One region of the Streptomyces sp. NPDC002446 genome, then DNA from elsewhere that is predicted to be linked to it. Evidence: riboswitches for the same ligand, from Rfam matches in the RefSeq annotation. Region 1 holds a riboswitch; each other region holds the start of a gene.

Region 1 (6,349 bases):
GGCAGCAGACCCAGCCCGTCGACCGTGCCCGCCTTCGACTCGACCTCGTCCTCGATGCGCTCGCCGAGCATCTGGAAGCCGCCGCAGATGCCCAGCACCGGGCGGCCCTCGGCGGCCCGCCGGGCGATCGCGTCCGCAAGGCCCCGCTCGCGCAGCCACTGCAGCGCCCGTACGGTGCCCCGCGTCCCCGGCAGCACCACCAGGTCCGCGTCGGCCAGCTCCTCGGCGCGGTCCACGAACCGCACCACCACGCCCGGTTCGGCGGCCAGCGCGTCCACGTCCGTGAAGTTCGACATCAGCGGTACGGCGCAGACCGCCACCCGCAGCACGTCCGCGCCGTGCGGGGGCGCCACCACGCTCTCGCGCACCGCGCCGCGCAGCGACACCCGCAGGCCGTCCTCCTCGTCGATGCCGAGCCCGTGCGCGAACGGCAGGACGCCCAGCGCCGGCCGGCCGGTGAGGCCGCGCAGCATCTCCAGCCCCGGCTCCAGCAGCGTCACATCGCCCCGGAACTTGTTGACGAGGTACCCCGCGACCAGCGCCTGGTCCTCCTTCGACAGCAGTGCGGTGGTGCCGAAGAAGGAGGCGAACACCCCGCCGCGGTCGATGTCCCCGACCACGACGACCGGGATCCGGGCTGCCCTGGCGATGCCCATGTTCACGATGTCGGTGCGCCGCAGATTGATCTCGGCGGGGCTGCCGGCGCCCTCGCAGATCACCGCGTCGTGCGTCCGCCGCAGCTCGGCCAGGCAGTCGGTGACGGTACCCAGCAACTGCTCCTGGCGCCCGGCGTGGTAGCCGCGGGCACTGAGCTCACCGACCGGCTTGCCCAGCAGCACCACCTGACTGCTGCGGTCGCCGCCCGGCTTGAGCAGGACGGGGTTCATCAGCGCGGTCGGCTCCATCCGCGCCGCGGCGGCCTGCATCGCCTGGGCCCGGCCGATCTCCGCGCCCTCGCGCGTGACGAACGAGTTCAGCGACATGTTCTGCGCCTTGAACGGCGCCACCTTGACGCCCTGCCGGACCAGCCAGCGGCAGATCCCCGCCGTCACCACGCTCTTGCCGGCGTCGGACGTCGTACCCGCCACCAGCAGACCACCGCCGACGCCCCCGCCGGACCCCGCCAACCGCCCGCTCACCGTTGCCTCCCGATCCCGCGCCGCAGCGCGCCCACCGCCAGCCGCCCCGCCACCGTCGTCGCCAGCGCCAGCACACTCACCCGGCGCGAGAGCCGCACCGCCCGCTCGATGTCGTCCACCGCGACCGGCCGTGCCCCGCCGTTGAGCACCGGGCGGTGCTCGACCCGCCCGCCGTACGCCAGCGTGCCGCCCAGCCGTACGCCCAGAGCACCCGCGAACGACGCCTCCACCGGGCCCGCGTTGGGGCTCGGGTGCGCACCGCCGTCCGCCCGCCAGGCCCGCAGCGCGCCGCGCCGGTCGGGACCGGCGAGCACGGTCAGTGCGGCGGTCAGCCGGGAGCCGGGCCAGCCGGCGAGGTCGTCGAGCCGGGCCGAGGCCCAGCCGAAGCGGCGGTGGCGCGGCGACTTGTGACCCACCATCGCGTCCAGGGTGTTGACGGCGCGGAACGCCACGAGACCGGGCACACCGCCCAACGCGCCCCACACCAGGGCGCCCACCACCGCGTCCGAGGTGTTCTCGGCGACCGACTCCACCACCGCGCGGGCCATCTGCCCGCCGTCCAGCGCCTGGGGATCGCGACCGCACAGATGCGGCAGCCGCTCCCGCGCCACGTCCAGATCCGCCGCCGCGAGCGCACCGCCGACGGCCCGTGCCTCGCGGCCCAGCGAGGTGCCGCCCAGCACGGCCCAGACCGTCGCCGCGGTCAGCGCGACCCGGGCGCCGCGGTGGCCTCCCACGGCGCGCTGGACCAGCGCGGCACCGGCGGCCGCACCGCCCGCGCACAGCACGGCGTGCGCCGCACCGTACCCGCGGTGGTCGCGCCACAGCCGGCGTTCCACGGCGCCCGCGGCCCGGCCGAACGCGGCCACCGGATGGCCGCGCCGCGGATCCGCCGCGATCAGATCGCCGAGGAAGCCGAGGACCGCGCCGCACGCATATCCCGCGTGTTCGCCGCGCATCGGGTCAGCCCGCCGTCAGGCCTCGAAGGGGCCCTGCGGCAGCGGGAAGTGGGGCTCTCGAACGGCGGCCGGGCATGGCGGTATGTCCTCACTCAGGGTCCGCGCCCTGGCTCGACGTGACGGCGACAAGAGTCTCCTGGCTCCCGGATCGGCGTGGCCTCCGGCCTTCCAGTCCTGTGTACGCGGTGCGGCGTACACGAGGCGGACCGTGGCCTTCGCTGGAGGAACGCTCCCCGGTGACAGTGGCGGGACCGCGCCGGATTCTCACCGGACTTCCTCATCTGTCGCCGATTGGCTCCGGCAGTCCACCACGCCCCGCGAATGCCCGTCAACTCACCCTTGACCTGCGACGCTGCCCCGTGGCAGGGGCTGTGGCACACGCCACAGGGTGGCAACGGCGTCACAGACGGTTGCCCCCGCACCTGATCCCACGTCACTATCGGGTGCACGGCGGCGAAGGGGCCGCCGGAAGGGGGCTGGGGGATGCCGGAGAGCGCCGGTCATCACGAGATCCGCATCAGGATCACGGGGACGAACAATCCGCAGCAGGACATCGACGACCTCCGCGCGTGGCTGGAGCGCGAACCCTGGCTGACCCGTCGGGAACACGCGTGGGAGCAGCGGCCGCGGCCCGCGCACGAGGCGGACGGCACGGACCCGGCCGCCGCACCCGGCCCGGCCGACATGGCCGTGGGCGTGGACGACCTGATCCTGGTGATCGTGGGTGCGGTCGCCGCCGAGGCCGCCAAGGGCCTCGGCATCGCCCTGCGGGAGTGGCTGCGGCGCCGCAAGGAGGAGCGGGCCGAGGGCGAGGTGCCCGCCGTCGACGTCGGCACGGGCGGCGAGCTGCACGCGGTCGGCGACACCGAACGCCCGGATCCCGGCAGCCCGGCGCATGAGGGCGGCAGCACCGGCGAGGGCTGACCCGGATGGTCGAATACGACGCGCGGGGAAAGATCAACCGCGCGGTGCTCATCGGTGTCCACGACTATGCGGCGCTGAGCGGTCTGCCGGCGGTGGAGGACAACGCCCCCGAGCTCCGGCGCGCGCTGACCGGCACCGATCTGTTCACCGCCGACGAGGTCACCGTCTGCCGCCCCGTGGAGCCGTGGGAGGTGGCGCAGGCGCTCAAGACCGCCGCCGACGAGGCGCGCGGTCTGCTGCTGGTGCACTTCTCCGGCCACGGCCGGGTCGGCAGCGACGGCGGCGATCTGCAGCTGATGGTCGGCGCCTCGGTGCCCCGGCAGAGCCACACCACCGTCTCCTGGCAGGACGCGGTGCTCTCCTGCCTGGACCACGCGCGGGCCGAGCGCATCGTGATCGTCCTGGAGTGCTGCTACGCCGGCAACGCCGACGGGGCCTTCCACTCCCTGCGCAAACCCGTGTCGCTGCTGATGGCCGCCCAGCCCAACCGCCGCATCTTCAGCGGCGAGGAGCCGGCCGGCGGCACCCTCTTCACCCGCGCCATGGTGCAGATCCTCGAACACGGCATCCCCGGCAGGCGTTTCGTCACCTTCGAGGACCTCCTGCGGGAGCTGCGCACCCGGCTCGCCGGCGAGCGGACCCCGATGGGCGACGTCTGGGAGCCCCGCTCCGCGAAGCAGAACACCGTCGACGACGTCATCCTGTCCTTCGCCACCCCCGAGGCCCGGCTGCCGACGCCGCCGCGGGTCCGGCTGCGCCGCTGGTTCAACCAGCACATCCGGCGCCGGCTGCGGCTCCTGCTCGCGCTGGGCACCGTCCTCGCACTCACCGCCGGCGTACTGGTCACCCTGAACGCGGTGCGCCCGCTGCCGGACTGCCCGCCGGCCCTCGAACTGCGGCTGCTCACCGCCCCGGAGGCCGAACCCGCCCTGCGCCAGGCCGCCTTCCGCTATGAGATGTCCGAGCTCAACACCCGCCCCCTGCAGGGCGAGAGCGATCTGCCCGGCGGCTGCCGGCGCGCCCAGATCACCGTCTACTCCGCCGCCAAGGACCAGGTCGACCAGGGCTTCGCCGCCGCCGACCGCTGGCAGGGCCAGGCCGGGGGCACCGGCCCGCCACCGCATGACTCCCCCGGCACCGACCCCCTCCACCGTCCGGGGCCGCAGCCCGATGTGTGGATCCCCGAATCCACCGCCGACTACGAACAGGCCCGCCGCGGCATGCCGTCGCACGGATCCCCGGCGGCCCTGCACAACACCGGCCCGGTGGCCTACAGTCCGCTGGTCGTCGGCATCCCGGCCGGCAAACGGCTGGACGACGTCGAACCCGTGGGCGCCTCCTGGCAGGAGCTGCTCACCGGCACCGACAGCGCGCACCGCGACCTCAGGCTGCTGCGCCCCAGTCCGGTGCTCTCCGGCACCGGGCTGCTGCACACCATCGGCCTCTACCTCGCCAACGACGGCTCGCACATCGACGCGTCCGGTGCCCCGGACCCGGCCCTCGCCGAGGGCGCCGAGCAGCGGCTCGCCGCCCCGGGCAGCCAGTACGCGGGCAGCACCGAGCTGCTGTGCTCGCTGCGCCCCGCCGCCGGCCGGGCCGCCCGCTCGGCGCCGCTGGTCTCCGAGAAGTCCCTCGCCGACTTCAACCTCGGCCATGCCCTCGGCAGTTGTCCCGCCCTGGCCGCCGCGCCGGCCCCCGGTGACCGCTACGCCGCCTACTACCCCCGGGGCGTCCCCGCCCTCGACCACCCGCTGATCCGGGTCGACTGGCAGGGCGCCGAGGACGCCACCCCCCGGCGGGCCGCCGCCGACCGCTTCGCCGGCTGGCTGCGCGCCCCGGACGGCGGCCGGCGCACGCTGACCGCACACGGCTACCGCGCGGTGCCGGGCAAGGACGGCGAGCAGCCCGCGCCCGCCGGGGACTCCCCGCTGCGCAGCAGCCGCGCCAACACCGACCTCGCCGCCCCCGTCATCCCCTTCACGGCCGGCGCCGACCAGGTCGCCCGGGTGCTGGACGGCTACGACAAGGCGCAGCGCTCCAGCCGGCTGCTGATCCTGATGGACACCTCCACCTCGATGGCCGACGGCGGCAGGCTCCCGGTCGCCCTCGGCGCGGCCGGCCGGGTCCTGGAGATGGTCGGCGACCGCCACACCTACGGCCTGTGGACCTTCCCGGACCGTGCGCACCCCGGCGATCCCGAAGCGGTGCGCCGGGCCGTACCGCTCGGCACCGCCGACGCCGCGCCCGGCAAGGCCGTGCTGGACCGGATCGCGAAACGGGGCACCGCCGAGCTCGTCGACCACGGCGCCGCGATGGAGGAGGCGCTGACCGCCGCCGTACGGGAGATGAAGAAGCCGGACGGCGGCAACCGGGCCATCGTGCTGATCCTGGACGAGGACGACGGCGGCCCGGGGCGCGCGGCGGGCGTGGAGCAGACCCTGGCCGCGCTGCTGAAGAAGAAGCCCGCGGTGCCGGTCCTGACGCTGGTGCTGGGCCGGGCCGGCTGCGACACCTTCACCCTCCAGGGGCTGGCCGGCACGTCCGGGGGGCAGTGTGTGCCCGGCGGTCCGCAGGCCCCCGATCTGCTGGCCGGGCTGGTCGCCTCCATCGGGACCGCGGGCAAGGAGGACCGTTGAGAACGCCGCGCGCCGCGCTGCCCGCCGCCCTGCTGTGCCTGACGCTGGCGGCGGCCGGCGCCTGTACGACGCAGCCCGGGCCCGGCCCCGAGAAGGGCCCGATCGTCTTCGCCACCGGCAGCGACCTGAGCACCACGGGCGTCCGCCAGGACCTCATCCGGGACTTCGAACGGCGCACCGGCCGCACGGTGCGGATCGTCAAGCTCCCCGACACCGCCGACGGCCAGCGCAGCCAGCTGCTGGCCGCGGGCCAGTCCGGCAACAGCGGCTACGACGTGCTCAACCTCGATGTGGCCTGGACCGCGGAGTTCGCCGAGGCGGGCGTCATCCGCCCCTGGGGCACGGCCCTGGACGGCGACTTCCTCGACAGCGTCGTCAAGACCGTCGAGCACGACGGCCGGATCTGGGGCGTTCCCTTCAACACCGACGCCGGCCTGCTCTACTACCGCAAGGACATCCTCCAGGACTACGGCTATGACCAGCCGCCGTCCAACTGGGGCGAGCTGAAGAACGTGGCCGCCCAGGTGGCGGCCGCCTACAACCGCCGCCTCGCCCGCGACGGCAAGGACACCGCGGACCGGAAGATGTACGGCATGGTCGCCCAGCTGCGGCCCTACGAGGGGCTGACGGTCAACACCCTGGAGTCCGCCTGGGCCAACGGCGGCGACCCGGACGCCACCAGCTTCACCAA
Region 2 (6,349 bases), on a different contig from region 1:
TGGTCGCCACCATGCAGGACCAGCTCCAGCACATGCACGAAACACTGCGCAAGCGCCCGCCGTCGGAGCAGGACCCGGGCGCCCGGGTCGCCCAGACCCTGATGCGGGCGTTCCGCGCACTGCAGCGCGAGCCCCATCTCGCCGATGCGATGGTGCGCGCACTGACCTTCGCCGACCGCTCGGTGAGCCCCGAGGTGGACACCGTCTCGCGGCTGACGACGGCGATCATCCTGGACGCCATGGGGCTGGACGGACCGCCCACCCCCGAACAGCTCTCCGCGGTCCGGGTCATCGAGCACACCTGGCACTCCGCACTGATCACCTGGCTGTCGGGCCGCGCCTCGATCGCCCAGGTGAAGATAGACATCGAAACGGTCTGCCGACTGATCGACCTGACCGCACCCGCACCCGCACCCGCACCCGAGAGGACGCGGTAGCGGCGGGCTGCGCGGGCTGTGCCGGTTAGCGTCGCGCGATGGGGGCGGTGCTGCGCGGGCGCCGGGTCACGCCAACCCCGCGGCCTGCGTGGGGCGTTGGCGCGCAGGGGGCCCTTGTCGGTCATCTATCTATCGGGGGCCGTCGGTCCGATGTCGGCGGCTGGTCGGCGGGGCCTGGCACCTTTCCAGAGATGGCCGACGACGGCACGGGCGGACGCCCCGAGGTGCAGCGCGGGGAGCTGCGGCAGATCCTGCTCGACTCGCTCCCGGCCGACACCGTCCGGTGGGGGCACAAGGTCAGCGGCACCCGTGCCCTCGGCGAGGGCCGTCATGAGGTGACGTTCGCCGACGGCGGCACCGTCGTCACCGGCCTGCTGGTCGGCGCGGACGGCGCGTGGTCGCGGGTCCGGCCGCTGCTTTCCGACGCCACACCCGAGTACGTCGGCACGTCGTTCGTCGAGACCTACCTGTTCGACGCCGACACCCGGCACACCGGCACCGCGAAGGTGGTTGGCGGCGGGGCGATGATCGCGCCCTCGCCCGGCAAGGAGATCTTCGCTCACCGGGAAAGCCGCGACACCCTGCACGCCTACGTGGCATTGGCCCGGCCGCAGGACTGGTTCGCCGCCATCGACTTCACCGATGCCTCCGCCGCGGCCGCGCGGATTCGGCAGGAGTTCGACGGCTGGGCGCCGGAGCTCACCGCGCTGATCACGGACGCCGACATCACGCCTGTTCTGCGCCCCCACTACGCCTTGCCGGCCGAGCACCGGTGGGACCGGGTGCCGGGGGTGACCCTGCTCGGTGACGCCGCCCACCCCGCAGCCCCGAACGGCGAAGGCGCCAACCTGGCCATGCTCGACGGCGCCGAACTCGGCAAGGCCCTCGCCGCGCATCCCGACGACATCGAGGCCGCGCTCACCGCGTACGAACGATCCATGTTCGCCCGCAGCGCCGAGGCCGTCACTTTTGAAGGCACCGAAGTTCACGGGATCAACTCCGAGAACAACACAGCCCAGGCCATGCTCAAGATGATCACCGAGCAGGGGCAACAGGCGGCGTAAGCCTCGACCGGCGGGCGGGCGGCACCCCCGCCCCCCTACGGGCCCCGACCCCTACGGTGCCCCGGCCCCGCCCCGCCGCCTCCGAACCGCTCACTCCTCCGGCGGGAAGACCACCTCACCGCTGCCGGCGACGGTCACAATGATCGCCTCCACGGGGCAGCCCTCGGCCGCCGCCAGGACGCCCTCGGCGGCGTCCGTCTCCGGCGCCACGGGGTGCGACTGGCGGGCAGTGTCCAGCCGGAAGCCGTCCGGTGCCGCGCCGACGCACATTCCCGAGCCGATGCACACGCTCCGGTCCACCTCCACCCGCCAGCGGTCCGCCATCAGGCACCCGCCGGCAGATGGATCATCTTGTGCTCCAGGTATTCACCGAAGCCCTCGGGGCCGAACTCCCGCCCGATGCCGGAGTTCTTGTAGCCGCCGAACGGGCCGAGCATGTCGATGCTGAAGGTGTTCACCGAGTACGTACCGGTGCGCACCCGCCGTGCGATGTCGACGCCGTGGTCGACGTCCGCCGTCCACACCGAGCCGGAGAGCCCGTAGTCGGAGTCGTTGGCGATCCGTACCGCCTGCTCCTCGTCGTCGTACGGGAGCAGACAGATGACCGGGCCGAAGATCTCCTCGCGGGCGATCCGCATGGAGTTGGCGACCTCGCCGAAGAGGGTCGGCTCGACATACCAGCCCGTGGCCCGGTCCCTGGGCCGGCCGCCGCCGGTGAGGACCTTGGCGCCTTCCTGCTGGCCGAGCGCGATGTAGTCCAGCGAGCGCTGCTGCTGGCGGCGGGCGACCAGCGGGCCCACTTCGGTGGCCGGATCCAGCGGGTCGCCGACGGTGAGCGAGGACGCCGCCGCGGTGAACCGTTCGGCGATCTCGTCGTAGTGGCTGCGCGGTGCGAGGATCCGGGTCTGGGCCACACAGGCCTGACCGTTGATCATCCAGGCGAACGGCACGATGCCGGCCACCGCCGCGTCCAGATCCGCGTCCGGCAGGATCACCGCCGCGGACTTGCCGCCCAGCTCCAGGGTGACGCGGCTGAGGTTGCGGGCCGCGACCTCCATGACGCGCCTGCCCGCCGCCACGGAGCCGGTGAACGACACCTTGTCCACGCCCGGGTGCCCGACCAGGTACTCACTGACCTCGCGGTCCGCCGGCAGGATCGACAGCACACCCTCCGGCAGCCCGGCCTCGGTCGCGATCTCGGCGAGGAGATACGCGTCCAGGGGCGTCTCCGGCGACACCTTCAGCACCGCCGAGCAGCCCGCCAGCAGGGCCGGCGCGAGCTTGGCGGCGGCGGTGAACTGCGGGACGTTCCACGGCACCACGGCCGCGACCACCCCGACCGGCTCCCGCCGTACGAGGATCGGCCCCAGCACACCGGCCCGCCGCTCCTCGAAGGGGCTGCCGTCTTCCGCGGGACGGCCCCCGGCCGCTCCGAGACCGCGGGCCACGGTCAGCGCCGCGTCCCACGCCAGCACCGAGGCCAGCGACTGCACCATGACGCCCGAGGTGTAGGGGGTGCCGTTCTCGGAGCTGATGACCCGGGCGATCTCCTCGCTGCGCGCGGCGAAGGCGTCCTTGATACGGGTCACCACCGCGATCCGGTCCGCCAGCGGGGCGTTCGCCCACACGCCGGACTCGAAGGACGTACGGGCCGCGGCCACCGCGCGGTCCACATCGGCCCGCGAGGCGCGCGGGACCCGGCCGATGACCCGTTCGGTGTGCGGCGAGATGACCTCGATCGTGTCCCGGCCGGCCGGATCGACCAACTCTCCGCCTATGTAGAGCTTTCCGTGCTCGACGAGGTCGCTCATCGCTGCCGCCTCCTGCGGGTGGGCCGCCTGTCCGAGGTACGTACGCGCTGACGCCTGACGCGGGGTTCTGATGCCGAGTACTGGTGCGGGGTGCCGGTGCGGGTGCGGGTGCGGGGTGCCGGTGCCGCGGCGTGCTGATGCTGCGTCAGGTGAGCCATCGCATCAGGAACTGATACCAGTTCCACCTGGAGGAGTCCACGGCGCGGACGGAATCCCAACAACGGTTCGGCGCAGGCGACTTCAGGGCTCTTTGAAACGAGTTCTAGTTATAGTGAGGGGAGGCGGGAGGCGCCGGGTCTGCCGCGCCGAGAGGCGCCGGGTGTTGGCCGCACCGAGAGGGGACCGGGATGACCACGCAGGTGACCGACCACCGGGGCGGAGTGTGGAGCATCGCCGTCCCCATCCCGGACAACCCGCTCGGCCACACCCTCGTCCACCTCCTGGAGACCGACCGCGGACCGGTGCTCATCGACACCGGCTGGGACGACCCGGACTCCTGGGACACCCTGGTCGCCGGGGTCGCCGCCTGCGGCTTCGCCGTCACCGACCTCCACGGCGTCGTGATCACCCACCATCACCCCGACCACCACGGCCTCTCCGCCGCGGTTCGGGAGGCCTCCGGCGCCTGGGTCGCGATGCACGCGGCGGACACCGCCGTGGTCCGGCGCACCCGCGAGGCCGAGCGGGGCCAGTGGCTCGACTATCTGATCGCCAAGCTGACGGCGGCGGGCGCACCGGAGGACCATCTGGCGCCGCTCCGGGAGGCGCGCGCCAACGGGGGCGGCCGCGGAGTGCCCGGCCAACGGGCCGCGCTGCCGGACCGTGGGATCGACCCCGGTGAGCTGATCGACCTGCCGGGGCGCCGGCTGCGCGCCATCTGGACGCCGGGGCACACGCCGGGGCATGTGTGCCTCCACCTGGAGGAGAGGCATCCGGGAGCGGGTCGCCGTCCGGCGGAGGAGGAGCGGCCGGCGGGCGAGAACCGTCCGGCGGAGGAGGGGCGGCCGGGCGGGCGGGCTCGCGGCTTCGGGCGGCTCTTCTCCGGCGACCACCTCCTGCCCGGCATCACCCCGCACATCGGCCTGTACGAGGACCCGGACGACGCCACGGAGACCGACCCCCTGGGCGACTACCTCGCCTCCCTCGAACGCATCGGCCGGCTCGCCCCCGCCGAGGTGCTCCCCGCCCACCAGCACGCCTTCAGCGACGCGGGCGCACGCGTACGCGAGCTCATCGCTCACCACGAAGAGCGGCTCTCCGGACTGAGAGCACTGCTCCGCGAACCGCTCACCCCCTGGCAGCTCGCCGTGGCCATGGAGTGGAACCGCCCCTGGGAACGGATCCCCTACGCCTCCCGGAACATCGCCCTCTCGGAGGCCGAGGCGCATCTGCGCCACCTGGTGAAGCGGGGGGTTGCGGAGCGGGTACCGGGCTCCGACCCGGCGGCCTACCAGGCGGTGTGACGCGCCGGGGGGCGCGCGGCACACGGGCCGCGCAGGGCGCCTGCCGCCTCCCCCGTCCGTACGCGCGGGCGAGCCCGGGCCGGGCGCCGGTTAAGGTGTCCGGGACAACTTCATCCGTACCCGATCGGGGGAAGCCGGTGGAAATCCGGCGCTGACCCGCAACCGTGAGGACGGCCGTCCAGGCAGCACGCCGACGGCCGTACGAGCCGGAGCACCCGGTGGGGCACGACCAAGGCTCCCGCCACCGGAACCGCCGCCGCTGCGGACGGCCGGTGCGCGGCACCGTCGAGGTATACGGAGCTGAGCCCGGTGCCACCGCGCCCGATCGCAGGATCGGCGTCCGGCGGTCGGCCGAGCGCGGCTGCGTACCACCGCCGCGACCCGACCCGAGAGGCACCGACCCGATGGCCCCCATGGCTCCCCAGGCCCCTTCGACGCACTCCGTCGCCTTGGTGGCGCGCCGCGCCGCCATGGCGCTGGCGGCCGCGGCGGTGCTGGGCGCGGCCGCGGCCCCGGCCGCGTTCGCGACCCCCGCGGCCGGCCCGTCGGCGTCCCCCAAGAAGCTGCCCGACGGGCTCTACGGCACCAAGGACCCGCAGTACGACGGTGTGTGGCGGCAGTCGCTCGCGCTGCTGGCGCAGGACACGGTCGGTGTACGGCCGGCGGCCTCGGCCGTGGACTGGCTGGTCGGCCAGCAGTGTGCGGACGGCTCGTTCACCGCCTTCCGCGCCGAGCCGGCCAAGCCCTGCGATGCCAAGGCGATGCGGGACACCAACCAGACGGCCGCCGCCGTACAGGCGCTGGCCGCGCTCGGCGGGCACGGCGAGACCGTCAAGAAGGCCGTGAGCTGGCTGAAGTCGGTGCAGAACGAGGACGGTGGCTGGAGCTCGATGGCCGGCTCGGCCAGCGACGCCAACTCCACCTCCGTCGTCATCGGCGCGCTCACGGCGGCCGGTGAGAAGCCGGAGTCGGTCACCTCGAAGAAGGGCGGCAAGACCCCCTACGAGGCGCTGCTCACCTTCCAGCTGGGCTGCGCCCCGAAGGAGGGCGAGCGCGGTGCGTTCACCTTCCAGCTCAAGGGCGCGGCGCCGAACGCGGACGCCACCGCGGCCGCCGTGACCGGCGCACTGGGCAAGGGCTTTGTCGTGGCGCCGGCCGACAAGGGTGCGGACACCCCCGTCAAGCCGCTGACCTGCAAGGACAGCAAGCAGCCGAAGGCCGCCGAGCCGCAGCAGGCCGCGGACGGCGGCGCCGCCTACCTCGTCGCCCAGCTGGAGGCGAACGGGCAGCATCTGCTCTCCGCGATGCCGGGCCAGGAGAAGCAGCCCGATGTCGGAAACACCGCCGATGCCGTGGTGGCGCTGGCGGCCGGGGCGCACGGCGCCGCGGCCCACAAGCCGCTGCAGTGGCTGGAGAAGAACGCGGCGGACTGGGCCGAGCAGAGCGGCCCCGCCGCCTACGCCCAGCTGGTGCTCGCCGCGCACGCCACCGGCACCGACCCGCGCTCCTTCGGGGGCACCGACCTGGTGGCCGCGCTGAACAAGACGGGGCCCAAGCCGGCCGGTACCGCGAAG
Region 3 (6,349 bases), on a different contig from region 1:
CGTCGAGGACCTGCCGCGGGGCGGTGCGGTCGAAGCCGCGGATCTTCTTGCCGTCGTAGGTCATGCCGGACACCGCGTACGGGTCGGCGTGCAGCCCGCCGTTGGCGAAGGTGGTGTAGGCGCTCGCCATCCGGATCGTGCTGGGCGCCGAGGTGCCCAGCGGGAACGTCTGCTCCAGGGGCGCCATGCTCTCCTCGCGCAGCCCCGCGGCCACCGCGAGATCCCGGATCCGCTCCAGCCCGATGCGTTGCCCGGCCTGCACGAACGGCGGGTTCTCGGCCTTCAGCAGGGCACCGTGCAGATCCCCCGGCCCGCTCTCCCAGTCCACCGGCTGTGCCTCGCCCGGCTCCCCGGGCTGCTCGGTGTCCTCGTCCGGTCCCTCGTCGACTTGCTGCTGGAGCGCGGCCGCCAGCACGAACGGCTTGAAGGCGGAGCCGGCCGGGACCGCCGTGGTGTCCGCGTTGTTGCTGAAGTGCCGGGTGGCGTCCGCGCCGCCGTAGAGGGCGACGATCGCCCCGTCCTTGGGGCGTACGGAGGCGGCGCCGAACTCCACGAAGGTGTCGGCCTCGCGCTTCTTCGGATCGAGGTGCGCGCGGCGGACGTCGGCCACGGCCTTTTCCAGGCGGCGGGTGCGCTGTTTGTCGAAGGTGGTGTGAATGCGGTAGCCGCCGCGCGCCAGGTCCTTGTCGGTCAGGCCGGTGCCGGCCTTGACGAACTTATTGGCGATATCGACGAGATAGCCGATCTGGCCGGCCTGGCTGGTGGGCTTCGACAAGGAGCGGGGCTCGGGGAACGTGCGGTACTTCGCCCGCTCCTCCTTGCTCATCCGGCCGGTGGCGACCTGCCGGTCGAGTATCCACTTCCAGCGTTCCACGGCCCGCTGGTGATTCGCCTTGCTCAGCCCCGGGTCGTACTGCTCCGACCCCTTCAGCAGGGCGGCCAGCAGCGCGCCCTGGCTGGGATTCAGCTTCCTGGCGTCGATGCCGTAATACGCGTGGGCGGCCGCCTGGATTCCGTACGAACCGCGGCCGAACCAGCTGGTGTTGAGATATCCGCGCAGGATCTCCCGCTTGGACTTCTGATTGCTCACCTTCAGCGACAGGATGAATTCCCGGGCCTTGCGGGTGAGCGTCTGGTCCTGCGAGAGATAGGTGTTCTTCACATACTGCTGGGTGATCGTGGAGCCGCCCTGGGTGTCCTCTCCGGAGACCATGTTGACCACGGCGCGGGCAATTCCCTGGAGGGAGACGCCGGGGTCCGTGTAGAAGGTGGCGTTCTCCGCGGCTATCACGGAGTTCTCGACGGAGTCGGGCACCATGTCGAGGGTGACGTTCTGCCGGTTGACGGCGCCCACGCTGACCATCTGGCTGCCGTCCGCCCAGTAGTAGACGGTGGCCTCCTGCCCGGCGAGCTCGTTCTCGTTCGGGATGTCGATCTTCGCGTAGACGACGGCGAACAGCCCCGCCAGGCAGAGAACGCCGGACGAGAGGGTGCCGAGCCACAGCCGCCATGACGGCAGCCAGCGGCGCGGCCCCTCCCGACCCTGGCGCGGATAGTCGATGAACCGACGACGCCCCTTCGTGCCCTTCATATCCACAAAGATGTGGTGGCCACGACTCCGGTTGCCGAGGTAACAGAACGCTCATATACGCCGGTGGCCAGGGCATACCGGGTGTCGCGGGCCCGGGAAACGAGCGGGCCCGCGACGTGTGCCGGTCTCTTGGGTCTCTTCGGCCTCTTCGGCTCAGAAGTCGTCGTCGAAGGAGACCGAGCCCTCGACGGCGACCTGGTAGGCCGAGGCCCGCCGCTCGAAGAAGTTGGTCAGCTCCTGGACGTTCTGCAGCTCCATGAAGGAGAACGGGTTCTCCGAGCCGTAGACAGGCGGGAAGCCCAGGCGCTGCAGCCGCTGGTCGGCCACGCACTGGAGGTACTCGCGCATCGACTCGGTGTTCATGCCCGGCAGGCCGTCACCGCACAGATCGCGGCCGAACTGCAGCTCGGCCTCGACGGCCTCCTTGAGCATCTCGGTGACCTGCTGCTCCAGCTTGTCGTCGAAGAGGTCGGGCTCCTCCTCGCGGACCGTGTCCACCACCGAGAACGCGAACTCCATGTGCATGGACTCGTCGCGGAAGACCCAGTTGGTGCCGGTGGCCAGCCCGTGCAGCAGACCGCGCGAGCGGAACCAGTAGACGTACGCGAACGCGCCGTAGAAGAACAGCCCCTCGATGCAGGCCGCGAAGCAGATCAGGTTCAGCAGGAAGCGGCGCCGGTCGGCCTTGGACTCCAGCCGGTCGATGCTCTCGACCGAGTCCATCCACTTGAAGCAGAACTCGGCCTTCTCCCGGATGGACGGGATGTTCTCCACGGCCGCGAAGGCGGCGGCCCGGTCGTCCGGGTCGGGGAGGTAGGTGTCCAGCAGCGTCAGATAGAACTGGACGTGCACCGCCTCCTCGAACAGCTGACGGCTCAGGTACAGCCGCGCCTCGGGGGAGTTGATGTGCTTGTAGAGCGTCAGCACGAGGTTGTTGGCGACGATCGAGTCACCGGTCGCGAAGAACGCGACCAGCCGGCCGATCATGTGCTGCTCACCCGGCGAGAGCTTGGCGAGGTCGGCGACGTCGGAGTGGAGGTCGACCTCCTCCACGGTCCAGGTGTTCTTGATCGCGTCGCGGTAGCGGTCGTAGAAGTCCGGGTAGCGCATCGGGCGCAGCGTCAGCTCGAATCCCGGGTCCAGGAGGTTCTTGGTGCCGGTGGTGGCCGTGTGCGTCGCCGAAGCGTTGGTCTCGGTGGTCATTACTGGCAGGCCTCGCAGGACTCGGGGTTTTCCAGGGAGCAGGCGACCGCCTCGGGGTCGGTGGCCTGCTGCGGGACGGGTACGGGAGCGGCGGCCGCGGTGCCGCGGGCCGACTGGGCGATCCGGGTCGCCGGGCGGGAGCGCAGGTAGTACGTCGTCTTGATGCCGCGCTTCCAGGCGTAGGCGTACATCGAGCTGAGCTTGCCGATGGTCGGCGACGCCATGAAGAGGTTCAGCGACTGGCTCTGGTCGAGGTAGGGCGTACGGGCCGCGGCCATGTCGATCAGCGCACGCTGCGGGATCTCCCAGGCGGTGCGGTACAGCGCCCGGACCTCCTCGGGGATCCAGCTGACGTCCTGCACCGAGCCGTTCGCCTCGCGCAGCGCGTCACGGGTCCGTGCGTCCCACAGCCCAAGCGCCTTGAGCTCCTCGATCAGATACGCGTTGACCTGCAGGAACTCGCCCGACAGGGTCTCGCGCTTGAAGAGGTTGGAGACCTGCGGCTCGATGCACTCGTACACGCCCGCGATCGAGGCGATGGTCGCGGTCGGCGCGATGGCCAGCAGGAGCGAGTTGCGCATTCCGGTCGTGGCGATACGGGTGCGCAGCGCCGCCCAGCGGTCCGCCCAGCGGGGCTCGGCGTTCGGGTAGTGGTCCGGGTGCAGCACACCGCGGGCGGTGCGGGTCGCGGACCAGGCCGGGTGCGGGCCGTGCCGCTCGGCGAGGTCGGCGGACGCCTCGTACGCGGCGAGCATGATCCGCTCGGAGATCCGGGTCGACAGCTCCCGCGCCTCGGGCGAGTCGAAGGGCAGCCGCAGCCGGAAGAAGACGTCCTGCAGGCCCATCAGGCCCAGACCGACCGGGCGCCAGCGGGAGTTGGAGGCCCCGGCCTGCTCGGTCGGGTAGAAGTTGATGTCCACGACGCGGTCGAGGAAGGTGACGGCGGTACGGACCGTGGCGTCCAGCCGCTCCCAGTCCATCGTGCCGTCCGCACCCAGGTGCGCGGCGAGGTTGACCGACCCCAGGTTGCAGACCGCGGTCTCCCCGTCGTCGGTCACCTCCAGGATCTCGGTGCACAGGTTGGAGGAGTGCACGACCTTGCCGGGCTCGGCGGTCTGGTTGGCGGTGCGGTTGGCGGCGTCCTTGAACGTCATCCAGCCGTTGCCGGTCTGCGCCAGGGTGCGCATCATCCGGGAGTACAGCACCCGGGCCGGGATCTGCTTGAGCGCCCGGCCGTCCGCCTCGGCCTTGCGGTACGCGGCGTCGAACTCGTCGCCCCACAGGTCCACCAGCTCCGGGACGTCCGAGGGGGAGAACAGCGACCAGTCGGCGTCCGCCTCCACCCGGCGCATGAACTCGTCCGGGATCCAGTGCGCGATGTTCAGGTTGTGGGTGCGGCGGGCCTCCTCACCGGTGTTGTCGCGCAGCTCCAGGAACTCCTCGATGTCCGCATGCCAGGTCTCCAGGTAGACACAGGCGGCGCCCTTGCGCCGGCCGCCCTGGTTCACGGCCGCGACCGAGGCGTCCAGGGTGCGCAGGAACGGCACGATGCCGTTGGAGTGCCCGTTGGTGCCGCGGATCAGCGAACCGCGGGCGCGGATGCGGGAGTACGACAGGCCGATGCCGCCGGCGTGCTTGGACAGCCGGGCCACCTGGTGGTACCGGTCGTAGATCGAGTCCAGCTCGTCCAGCGGGGAGTCCAGCAGATAGCAGGACGACATCTGCGGGTGGCGGGTGCCGGAGTTGAAGAGGGTGGGGGAGGAGGGGAGGTACGACAGCGAGCTGGTCAGGCGGTACAGCTCGGCGACGTCGTCCAGGGCGCGCTCCGAGTGGTCCTCGGCCAGGCCGCAGGCCACCCGCAGCAGGAAGTGCTGGGGCGTCTCGATGACCTGACGGGTGGTGGGGTGCCGCAGCAGGTAGCGCGAGTGCAGGGTGCGCAGCCCGAAGTATCCGAAGCGGTCGTCGGCACCGTCGGCGAGCGCCTTGTCGACCAGCGCGTCCAGCCGGGCGGCGTGGGCCCGTACGAACTCCGCGGTCTCGTCGGCGATCAGCCCCTCGCGGTGGCCGACCTCGATGGAGGCGGAGAAGGCGACCGCCCCCTGTTCGGCCGCCTCCTCCGAGATCGCGAGGGTGAGCAGCCGCGCGGCGAGCTTGGAGTACTGCGGCTCGTCACCGATCAGGCCGGCCGCGGCGTCGATGGCCAGCGACCGCAGTTCGGCCCCGCCTGCGCCCTCGTACCTGCCGCGCAGGGCGGCGGCGGCCACCTTGCCGGGGTCGGTCGCGGTCAGGTCCTCGGTCAGCGCGGTCAGGGTGCGCAGCAGCGCAACGCCCGGACCGTCCTGCCCGTCCTCGCCCGGCCCGCCGACGGGGGCGGCAGGCGTGGTCACCGCAGGCTGCACGACCTCGGCGTCTGACGCGGGTTCCGTTGGCGCGATGGTCACGTGATGCTCTCCCTCACTCGGCGGGGGCCGGAGGGGCGGGGCGCGACGGGCGCACGCGCGCATGCGGCACCCCGTGACGGAATGGGGTGCGCGGGCACACCGCGCGGCGTCCACCGGCCCAGCCCTCGGGGCCCGGACGTATCGACGTCCGCACCGATGGCGGTGCGGGCGTACCGTCGGCAGGTCCTCGGACTTCACGGGCGCGCGGCAGAGCCGTCATCAGGCCACTGGGCGCGCTCCTACACCGTTGCGGGACAGTTCCGGATTCCCACCGGATTCCCCTGCGGCGACAGCGAGGACGAGCATACATCTTGTGCCGCACCCCGTACGCACCCCCACATCTTGTGTCGCCGCCTCATACCACTCCGACACGTGTGCGAAGCGCCAGGGGGTGCGGCCGGGCCCGGAACGGCTCCGGGGCCGGGCCCGGCGCGCCCTTCAGGCCAATTCCCGGGCGAACGCCCAGAGCATGACGCCCGGTACGGGCTCCCAGTCCCGCTCCTCGGCGCGCTCGAACCCCAGCCGCCGGTAGAGCCGGTGCGCGGGCCGCACATGGCGCGGACTGGACAGCACCATGCCGTGCAGCCCGAGCACCCGCGCCCGCTCCAGACATGCCGCCACCAACGCCTCCCCGACTCCCCGCCCGCGCCCCTCGGACGCCACCGCCAGCATCCGGAACTCCCCCTCCCCGGGCCGCGCCAGCTCCGCGTACGGACTCCCGTACGCGCTGAAGGTGACCGTCCCCACCACCCGCTCGCCCGGCCCCTCCACGGCCACCAGCACATCCGCCTGCTCCGCCCGCTCGGCCACCTCCCGCAGCTTCGCCGCGTACGTGTCGCCCTCCCCGGCCACCAGCAGCCCATCGGCCAGATAGACCGCCACCAGCAACTCGCCGACCACACCGAACTCCGCCTGGCGCACGGGCCTGATCGTGATGTCCATGGGGTCCAGTGTGGGGGTGGGTTGATGGCGGGGTGGGTGTCAGTGGCCCTCGCTATCGTCGGGAGCACGCCCCAGCTCAGCTCGGCAGCGAAAGGAGAAGGTCTCATGACCGATTCCGCCGACCGGCCCTACCGCACGCTCACCGAGTACTTCGAAGAGGCCGCTCGGATAC

Evidence for each region. Region 1 has a riboswitch for cobalamin ahead of ACWD6P_RS29220 (cobalamin biosynthesis protein). Riboswitches for the same ligand answer to the same signal wherever they lie in the genome.
Region 2: linked by a shared signal. The riboswitch ahead of ACWD6P_RS19080 (prenyltransferase/squalene oxidase repeat-containing protein) and the one ahead of ACWD6P_RS29220 (cobalamin biosynthesis protein) in region 1 are both predicted to bind cobalamin.
Region 3: linked by a shared signal. The riboswitch ahead of ACWD6P_RS23880 (ribonucleoside-diphosphate reductase subunit alpha) and the one ahead of ACWD6P_RS29220 (cobalamin biosynthesis protein) in region 1 are both predicted to bind cobalamin.

Annotation. Positions count from the first base shown of each region.
Region 1 is NZ_JBSFYC010000066.1:31,976-38,324, forward strand. Features, by position in the region: gene ACWD6P_RS29215 (cobyric acid synthase) at 1-1,139, opposite strand, end outside; gene ACWD6P_RS29220 (cobalamin biosynthesis protein) at 1,136-2,098, opposite strand; cobalamin riboswitch at 2,228-2,377, opposite strand; gene ACWD6P_RS29225 (hypothetical protein) at 2,582-3,022, shown strand; gene ACWD6P_RS29230 (caspase family protein) at 3,028-5,658, shown strand; gene ACWD6P_RS29235 (extracellular solute-binding protein) at 5,655-6,349, shown strand, end outside.
Region 2 is NZ_JBSFYC010000031.1:12,446-18,794, reverse strand. Features, by position in the region: gene ACWD6P_RS19105 (TetR family transcriptional regulator) at 1-437, shown strand, start outside; partial or broken gene ACWD6P_RS19100 (FAD-dependent oxidoreductase) at 626-1,501, shown strand; gene ACWD6P_RS19095 (ferredoxin) at 1,592-1,825, opposite strand; gene ACWD6P_RS19090 (aldehyde dehydrogenase) at 1,825-3,312, opposite strand; gene ACWD6P_RS19085 (MBL fold metallo-hydrolase) at 3,660-4,775, shown strand; cobalamin riboswitch at 4,865-5,012, shown strand; gene ACWD6P_RS19080 (prenyltransferase/squalene oxidase repeat-containing protein) at 5,180-6,349, shown strand, end outside.
Region 3 is NZ_JBSFYC010000045.1:9,010-15,358, reverse strand. Features, by position in the region: gene ACWD6P_RS23890 (transglycosylase domain-containing protein) at 1-1,591, opposite strand, end outside; gene ACWD6P_RS23885 (ribonucleotide-diphosphate reductase subunit beta) at 1,745-2,794, opposite strand; gene ACWD6P_RS23880 (ribonucleoside-diphosphate reductase subunit alpha) at 2,794-5,235, opposite strand; cobalamin riboswitch at 5,397-5,547, opposite strand; gene ACWD6P_RS23875 (GNAT family N-acetyltransferase) at 5,674-6,177, opposite strand; gene ACWD6P_RS23870 (Uma2 family endonuclease) at 6,283-6,349, shown strand, end outside.